3 regions of the Heyndrickxia acidicola genome follow, and region 1 is predicted to be linked to each of the others. Evidence: riboswitches for the same ligand, from Rfam matches in the RefSeq annotation. Region 1 holds a riboswitch; each other region holds the start of a gene.
The links. A riboswitch is a leader RNA that binds a small molecule or an ion and turns the genes downstream of it on or off. The one in region 1 is predicted to bind S-adenosylmethionine.

Region 1 (2,267 bases):
AGTGCATCCAGCCCCATTAAATGAGATTGAAGCCCAATCAGATTGCGGTCTCTGCAGGTAATATGAACAAGCGGCCGGATTTGTTCCCTTTCTTTTAAAAGCGCAGCCATCGCAATATTGCTGATCCGCGGCGACGCAAGTGAATTATCCGCCATGGTTAAGGCATCAATTCCGGCCTCCTTTAAAGCCCTTGCTCCTTCAAAAAAGCGATCTGTCAACAAATGCTTGGGTGTATCCAATTCAACGATGACCGACGTTCTTTCCTTTGCAATCTGATGGATGGGCGGCTCGATTCCACTTGAACTCGAAAGCTCGATTCGTGCTCTCGGAACTTTAGGTGTCTTTTCTTTTATAGGCGTCAGCCCTTTTACACCTTCAGCCACTGCTTGGATATGCTCAGGTGTGGTACCGCAGCAGCCCCCAATCAGCCGGACACCCTCCTCCACCAGCTGTATCGCGCTATCCTTGAAATAACGAGCGTTATCCCTAAAGGTTACCCTGCCGTCCTCGTAATCCAGTAAACTCGCATTAGGATAGGCAGACAGATAGGCTTTTTCCGGCAAGGGGATTTCTTCAAAGGATTGTATCATGTGATGAGGGCCGAGACGGCAATTGAGACCGATAATATCTGCCCCCAACCCTTCAAGCTGGTTAAGCGCTTCGGTCACATGCCGCCCGTTCTGGAGAACGCCTGGTTCATGCAGGGAAACCTGGGCAATTACCGGTACTGCTGCCTCCTTCTTGGCAATTTCCACTACGGAATAAAGCTCCTCCACATCGAAATAGGTTTCGAGAAGAATCCCGTCAACTCCCTCATTTAGCAGGTGAAAAAGCTGTTCTCTAAAGCAGCGCTTAATCTCTGCATCCGGTATCTCCAATTTCCGAACACCCCTGTAGCCGCCCATGGATCCCAGAATGAATGTATTGTTTCCAGCGGCCTGTTTGGCAATCCGCACCGCTTCCGTATTGATTTCTTTCACCTTTTCTTCCAGTCCATACTGTTCCAGCTTAAAATAATTGGCACTGTAGGTATTGGTTTGAATGACCTCTGCACCGGCCTGTATATATGCCCTGTGAATATTCACTATCTTTTCAGGATGAATCAGGTTGAACTCTTCATAACACGTATCCACCCCATGCGAATAAAGTAGTGTTCCCATCGCTCCGTCAGCTACCAGAATCCGTTTTTCCAGGGTTTTCAGTAAATCCATGCTCCTATCACTCCTTCATTGTTTTTCTTGCTGATCCTTAAACTGTTTTTCTCTAGGCGAATTTTGAGAGCATCTAATCCAATTTTTTGCAAGAGATTATTGTTCCTGCTCATTCGGTCATTTTTATAAGACCTAAAAATAAAAAGACCTTCTTTAAGAAGAAGGCCTTTAGAATCGTCACATTCTTCTTATCGTCCAGGCTTACACCTGCTGGAATTAGCACCGGGTCAATATAATTGACTGGTTGCTGAGGCATCGCTGGGCCAGTCCCTCCGCCTCTCTTGATAAGATACAACTATGTAATTTTATATTTCGAAAAATTAATTCTTATTATACAATTTACAACATTCCTTCTATAACATCAACCCTTTTCTTTAAAAGCGGACGCTGTTTCTGCATAGATTGCTGCTTTGCGTACAATAGATTAAAGCGTGGGAAATTAATAAGAATAGAACCTGTTATTCTCATCCTGTTTTCGTGATTATCCAATTTATCTCAGAATAAAGTTATTTTTCAGAAAAATATTTCATTTTCCTAAAAAAACCTCTCCTTGTCTCCTCTATTTGTATGTATAATAGTAAAAAAGTCTATCATGCAGGGGGTATGGTAATGATTAAGATTTTAGATATAACAGATGTAGAGGCAGCCGAAAGCGTTTTACGCATCCAACTGCCTGCATATAATATAGAAGCGAAGCTATTAAATTTCTACGACATACCTCCGTTGCATGAGACTGTCAACTCTTTGCTAGAAAGCCGCGAAACCTTTTTTGGCTTTTATCAAGAGGATGAATTGGCCGGGGTCATATCGATTAGCTTTGAGGACAACCATTTAGTCATATGCAGATTGATTGTCCATCCTCTTCATTTTAGAAAGGGAATTGGCAGCGCTTTATTGCAGCACGTCGTTGATTCCTACCCTGAAGCGTCCTGCTTCAAAGTCAGCACAGGAGAAAAAAATGAGCCCGCTGTTCGGTTATATCATAGCTTCGGGTTTCAAAAAACCGGCAAAAGCGAAATAGCTCCAGATGTGTATATTTCTCATTTCATGGTGGAA
Region 2 (2,267 bases), 1.8 Mb from region 1:
TGTCCAATCCCAAGGGTTGCTTCTCTTTCAAGGGCAACGCTTCCATATGGAGATGGAAATAAACCAAAGTCCGCTCCAGCCAACCGAAGAAGTTTTCCAAGAAATAGCTTATGGGAAACCCCATAGTGGCTCGATTGGGTAAACGCTCCACTAAATGCAGGGTGAGCCATTAAGGGAATGTCAATTTCCGGGTCTTCTCTAAGTTCCTGCAATACATCTAAACCGTATGTAAATACGTTGAAAAGAAGAGCATCTGCACCAAGTTCTCTTGCAAGCCGTGCCTTGGAAATAACCTCCGATGTGCGTCCTGTAAGATTGACCGCATAGAGTGTTCGATGTCCCGTTTGCTCATGCACTTCATCCAGGACTCTTCTCCCCATTTTGATACGCTCAGCAAATGGAGCTAGATTACTTTCAAAAAGGATTTCATCATCCTTAACTAAATCTACACCCCCCAGAGCCTGATCTCGAAGCTGTTTTTCAAGAAATAGTAAATCTCTGCCGATTACCCCTTTAAATATGCTCATCACCAGCGGACGATCTGTTACGCCCAGCCTATCTCTAATGCCATCGATTCCAAATCTCGGACCGGGAAAATTCCTTTCAACCGACTCTGAAAATTCCAAATTTAAAAGTTTTACTTCTCCATCTAACGAAAGCTTTCCAAAAACCGTAGTAAGAATGGCTGGCAGATCAGGACTGAAATTTACTGATGGATAAGAAATGATAATTTCAGCAAAGGTTCTGCCATCTTCATCTACTCCCTCAATAACTTTCAAAACATAACCTTTATGCTTTTTTAGCTGCTCCTTTTCCAATATGGCCAGGTTCGTCCATGATCCCACTGTTAATCCAAGAGCAATGTCCTCAGCCTTTTTTTCGAAAGTTCCCGGTTTTCCATAAAATTTATACGTTGCTGTTACTTCACTCATTTCCTCACCTCTTAACCAATTATGCAAAAACTTGTTGACTACAATAAAAGCGGAGGGCGATTGACCATCGGCGAACAGCATAAGACAAGGCAGCTTTGAAGGGTGTTCTTCCCCTTCAATGATGGCTGGGCTTATGACTCGAGCGATTTCTTACCTTTTCTTTTCATAAACAATAAAAAACCTCTTCGATAAGAAGAGGTGGAATTCTACCGTCTTCTTATCTCTCAGCCTTTTAGCTGCAAGAATTAGCACCGTGCCTAAAGAAAATCCTTAGATCGGTTGCCGGGCTTCAATGGGCTCGTCCCTCCGCCTGCTCTTGATAAGAAATAGTTATATAATTATCAGATTGTTAATTCAAATAGGATTATGCCATCCATACACAATATTGTCAATTGAAAATTATTTAAATATTTTTAAGTCTCCGATTCTTTCAACCGCTTCCCGAAGCCGCTCTTCCGTTTCCAGCAAGCCAACACGCACATATCCTTCACCATAGGTACCAAAACCAATTCCGGGTGCTACTGCTACCTTTGCCTGGTATAAAAGTACATCAGAAAATTGTTCAGAAGTATATCCTTCAGGGACCTTTAGCCAGGCAAAAAATGATCCCTTTGGAGCGGCAATGTTCCAGCCAATCTTTCGGAGTCCTTCCACCAAAATGTTTCTTCTTGTTTCATACATAGAAACAAGTGCATCTACACACTCCTGTGATTCCAATAATGCGGCCGCTGCAGCCTCTTGTACTGCTCCAAAAAGACTTACGTATAGATGATCCTGAAAAAGATTCAATGCTTCGATTACACTCTCATTGCCTATTGCAAAACCAACCCGCCAGCCTGCCATGTTATAGGTTTTAGAAAAGGTGTAAATTTCAATTCCGACCTTTTTCGCTCCTTCAGCCTGCAAAAAACTAACAGGTTTCTTTCCATCAAAGCCAATAGCGCCATAGGCAAAGTCATGCACGACACAGATATCATGTTCATTGGCAAATTCAATGGTTTTTTTAAAAAAGGCCAAATCAGCAGTAGCTCCTGTCGGATTATTCGGATAGTTCAAGAACATTAATTTTGCTTTTTCAGCCTCTTCTGTACTGATGGATGAAAAATCAGGCTTAAATCCGTTTTCCTCCAAAAGAGGCATAGTATGCATTTTCGCTTGGGCAAGTGCTACTCCAGACCAGTAGTCCGGATAACCGGGATCAGGCACTAAGACCGTATCCCCTGGATTTAGAAGGCATGGAGGAAGCTCTACCAACCCGGCCTTGCCCCCAAATAATATGGCTATTTCCTTGGCTGGATCTGCTTTGACACCGTATTCACGCTCATAAAAAGCTGC
Region 3 (2,267 bases), 400 kb from region 1:
TCTACCTGCTGCCCTGAAAGCATGATTTCACCTGAATCTGCTGTATAAGCGCCAGAAAGAATTTTCATAAGCGTACTTTTCCCTGCACCGTTTGCCCCTAATATAGCATGCACCTCGCCTGCTTTAAGGTCAAAATGAGCATCAGACAAGGATTTTACATTCCCAAAGGATTTTTTTATATCATTCATGATGAGCAATTGGTCCATAATTGTTTGCCCTCCTTCCTTTGTATAAAGGGAGTCTGACCGATGCTATCGGAGCAGACCCTCCAATCTTATTTACCTTCTTCCAATTTCTTAAGTGCTTCTGAATATCCCTGATTGCTGTGGCCCCAGCCTTTTATATACTGATTAAGATCAGCTGTTGTAATTTGTTTCTTCGGCAGAGTTTTCTTTGTTACAAATACAGGCTTTAATTTTACTGTTGCAGGTGTATGATCTCCATGGATTTTTTGGTACGCATACCGAACCTGAATACGGCCAATATCTTTCGGATCAACGGCGGCAGATGCTACCCATGGGCTGTTTTTCTCTTGAATCATTTGCAGATCCTCATCGCTCATATCAATTCCATACACTTTAATATCGTTTCTTCCTGCCTGTTGAATGGCGCGGACCGCACCCTTGGCAAATTCATCCCAGGAAGCCCAAACGGCTGTGATTTGGCCTTTCTTTGGATACTGCTTTAGAAGAGCTTCCATTTGGGACTGAGTGTCCAAAGCAGTATTTTGTGTTGCTGCACCAAAAGTCGCTACCTCTTTGATTCCTGGATTTTTAGACATAAAATTTTTATAAGCAATTTGACGTCTTTCCATTGGAGCAAAACCAGCAACCCAAATCTTTACGATATTGGCTTTACCTCCTGTATCCTTTGCTAGCTTATTTAACGTCATTTCTGCCATTTGCTGATCACCTTGTTCAAGGACTGTTACACCTGGAACGGATACATCTGCATCAAATACAATAACGGGTATCTTCTGGCTGACTGCTTTCTTAACACCATCTGTAAGAGCTTCTTTTGTCCCATGGTCTATCAGAATGGCATCAAAGCCCTGGTTAATGGCGGCATCAAGGTTTGAAGCCATTTTTGCAAGATCTCCATCTGAAGTAAAAACAGTCGTTTTCCCTCCAAACTTTGCTACCTGCTCCTTTACCCCTTCAATATATTGTTCTGAAAAGGTTCCTAGGTTTTGCTGCATAATCAACGCTATCTTTTTGTTTGCAAGCGGATTCTTAGAATTGACATCTGCTTTCGCTTCCGTACTCTTTGATAAAGTAGGCTGGCAGCCTGCCAATAAGATAAAAGCGGTTAAAAAGATAAGCAAGCCTTTCCCGTTAACTATTTTTCTCATTCTCATCTCTCCTTTTTTTAGTTCGTTCAAAGCGATAAAGAAATAAAGCCAAACGAAAAAGCCCCTTTCCAAAAAGAAAAGAGGCTGAAGAATATAAAATCTTCTCACCTCTTATCTCTCAGAAAGTATCCTTTCTGTTGGAATTAGCACCGTGCCTCATGGGAAAATCCCGGCTTATTTTAAAAATACGCCCCATTTCACAATGGTATTACGGTCGGTTGCTGGGCATCATCGGGCCAAATCCCTCCGCCTGCTCTGGATAAGAGTTTTAAAGCTATAATTATGTACTCATAGGGTGAATATTAGCACGATAATAAACAGAATTGCAACTCTTTTTAAAAATATTTTTTTATTTCGAAGACTGATTGGTTATATAAATAATTGGGGTAGACTGTTTAAGGATTTATATCTAGGGCGGCTCAGCTTTACTGCCATTTAAATGATAGCGCTTTATTACTATGCGAAATTTGTTGTGTTAAACTCCTTGGAAAATTGTTATTCTAAGATAGTTTTGGTTAGCTTTTTAAATTACTTTATTTACTAATTCCTCTTCTTACCCAATTTACAATGCAAGGAATATCATCAATTTCAAATTATTTATTTTTAAATATATAAAATGGATTAAAATAGTCCATCCTAGTAAAATTGAACCCTTTTTGGAAAAAATTTCAGAAACATGAAACTTATTTATACAAACATGCGTCTTTTTAATAGACATTTATACAGAGGAGATCAATATGACTCAACACCGCATTTATAATTTCTTATATGGATTGGGGCTTTTTCTGCTTCTTTCCCTGTATATTTTTAATGTATTTTATAAGATAAGCGATTTTCCAGTATATAGCTGGGATGAGGCAAGACATGGGATCAGCGCCTATGAAATGCTGCAGAAAAAGAATTTTTTTGTAAATAC

Region 2: linked by a shared signal. The riboswitch ahead of A5N88_RS09010 (2,3-diketo-5-methylthiopentyl-1-phosphate enolase) and the one ahead of A5N88_RS17275 (bifunctional homocysteine S-methyltransferase/methylenetetrahydrofolate reductase) in region 1 are both predicted to bind S-adenosylmethionine.
Region 3: linked by a shared signal. The riboswitch ahead of A5N88_RS15295 (sugar ABC transporter substrate-binding protein) and the one ahead of A5N88_RS17275 (bifunctional homocysteine S-methyltransferase/methylenetetrahydrofolate reductase) in region 1 are both predicted to bind S-adenosylmethionine.

The regions. Positions count from the first base shown of each region.
Region 1 is NZ_KV440953.1:3,687,120-3,689,386, reverse strand. Features, by position in the region: gene A5N88_RS17275 (bifunctional homocysteine S-methyltransferase/methylenetetrahydrofolate reductase) at 1-1,211, opposite strand, end outside; SAM riboswitch class I at 1,397-1,502, opposite strand; gene A5N88_RS17270 (GNAT family N-acetyltransferase) at 1,821-2,267, shown strand, end outside.
Region 2 is NZ_KV440953.1:1,928,737-1,931,003, forward strand. Features, by position in the region: gene A5N88_RS09010 (2,3-diketo-5-methylthiopentyl-1-phosphate enolase) at 1-932, opposite strand, end outside; SAM riboswitch class I at 1,147-1,258, opposite strand; gene A5N88_RS09015 (pyridoxal phosphate-dependent aminotransferase) at 1,332-2,267, opposite strand, start outside.
Region 3 is NZ_KV440953.1:3,287,815-3,290,081, forward strand. Features, by position in the region: gene A5N88_RS15290 (sugar ABC transporter ATP-binding protein) at 1-206, opposite strand, end outside; gene A5N88_RS15295 (sugar ABC transporter substrate-binding protein) at 275-1,351, opposite strand; SAM riboswitch class I at 1,460-1,617, opposite strand; gene A5N88_RS15300 (ArnT family glycosyltransferase) at 2,089-2,267, shown strand, end outside.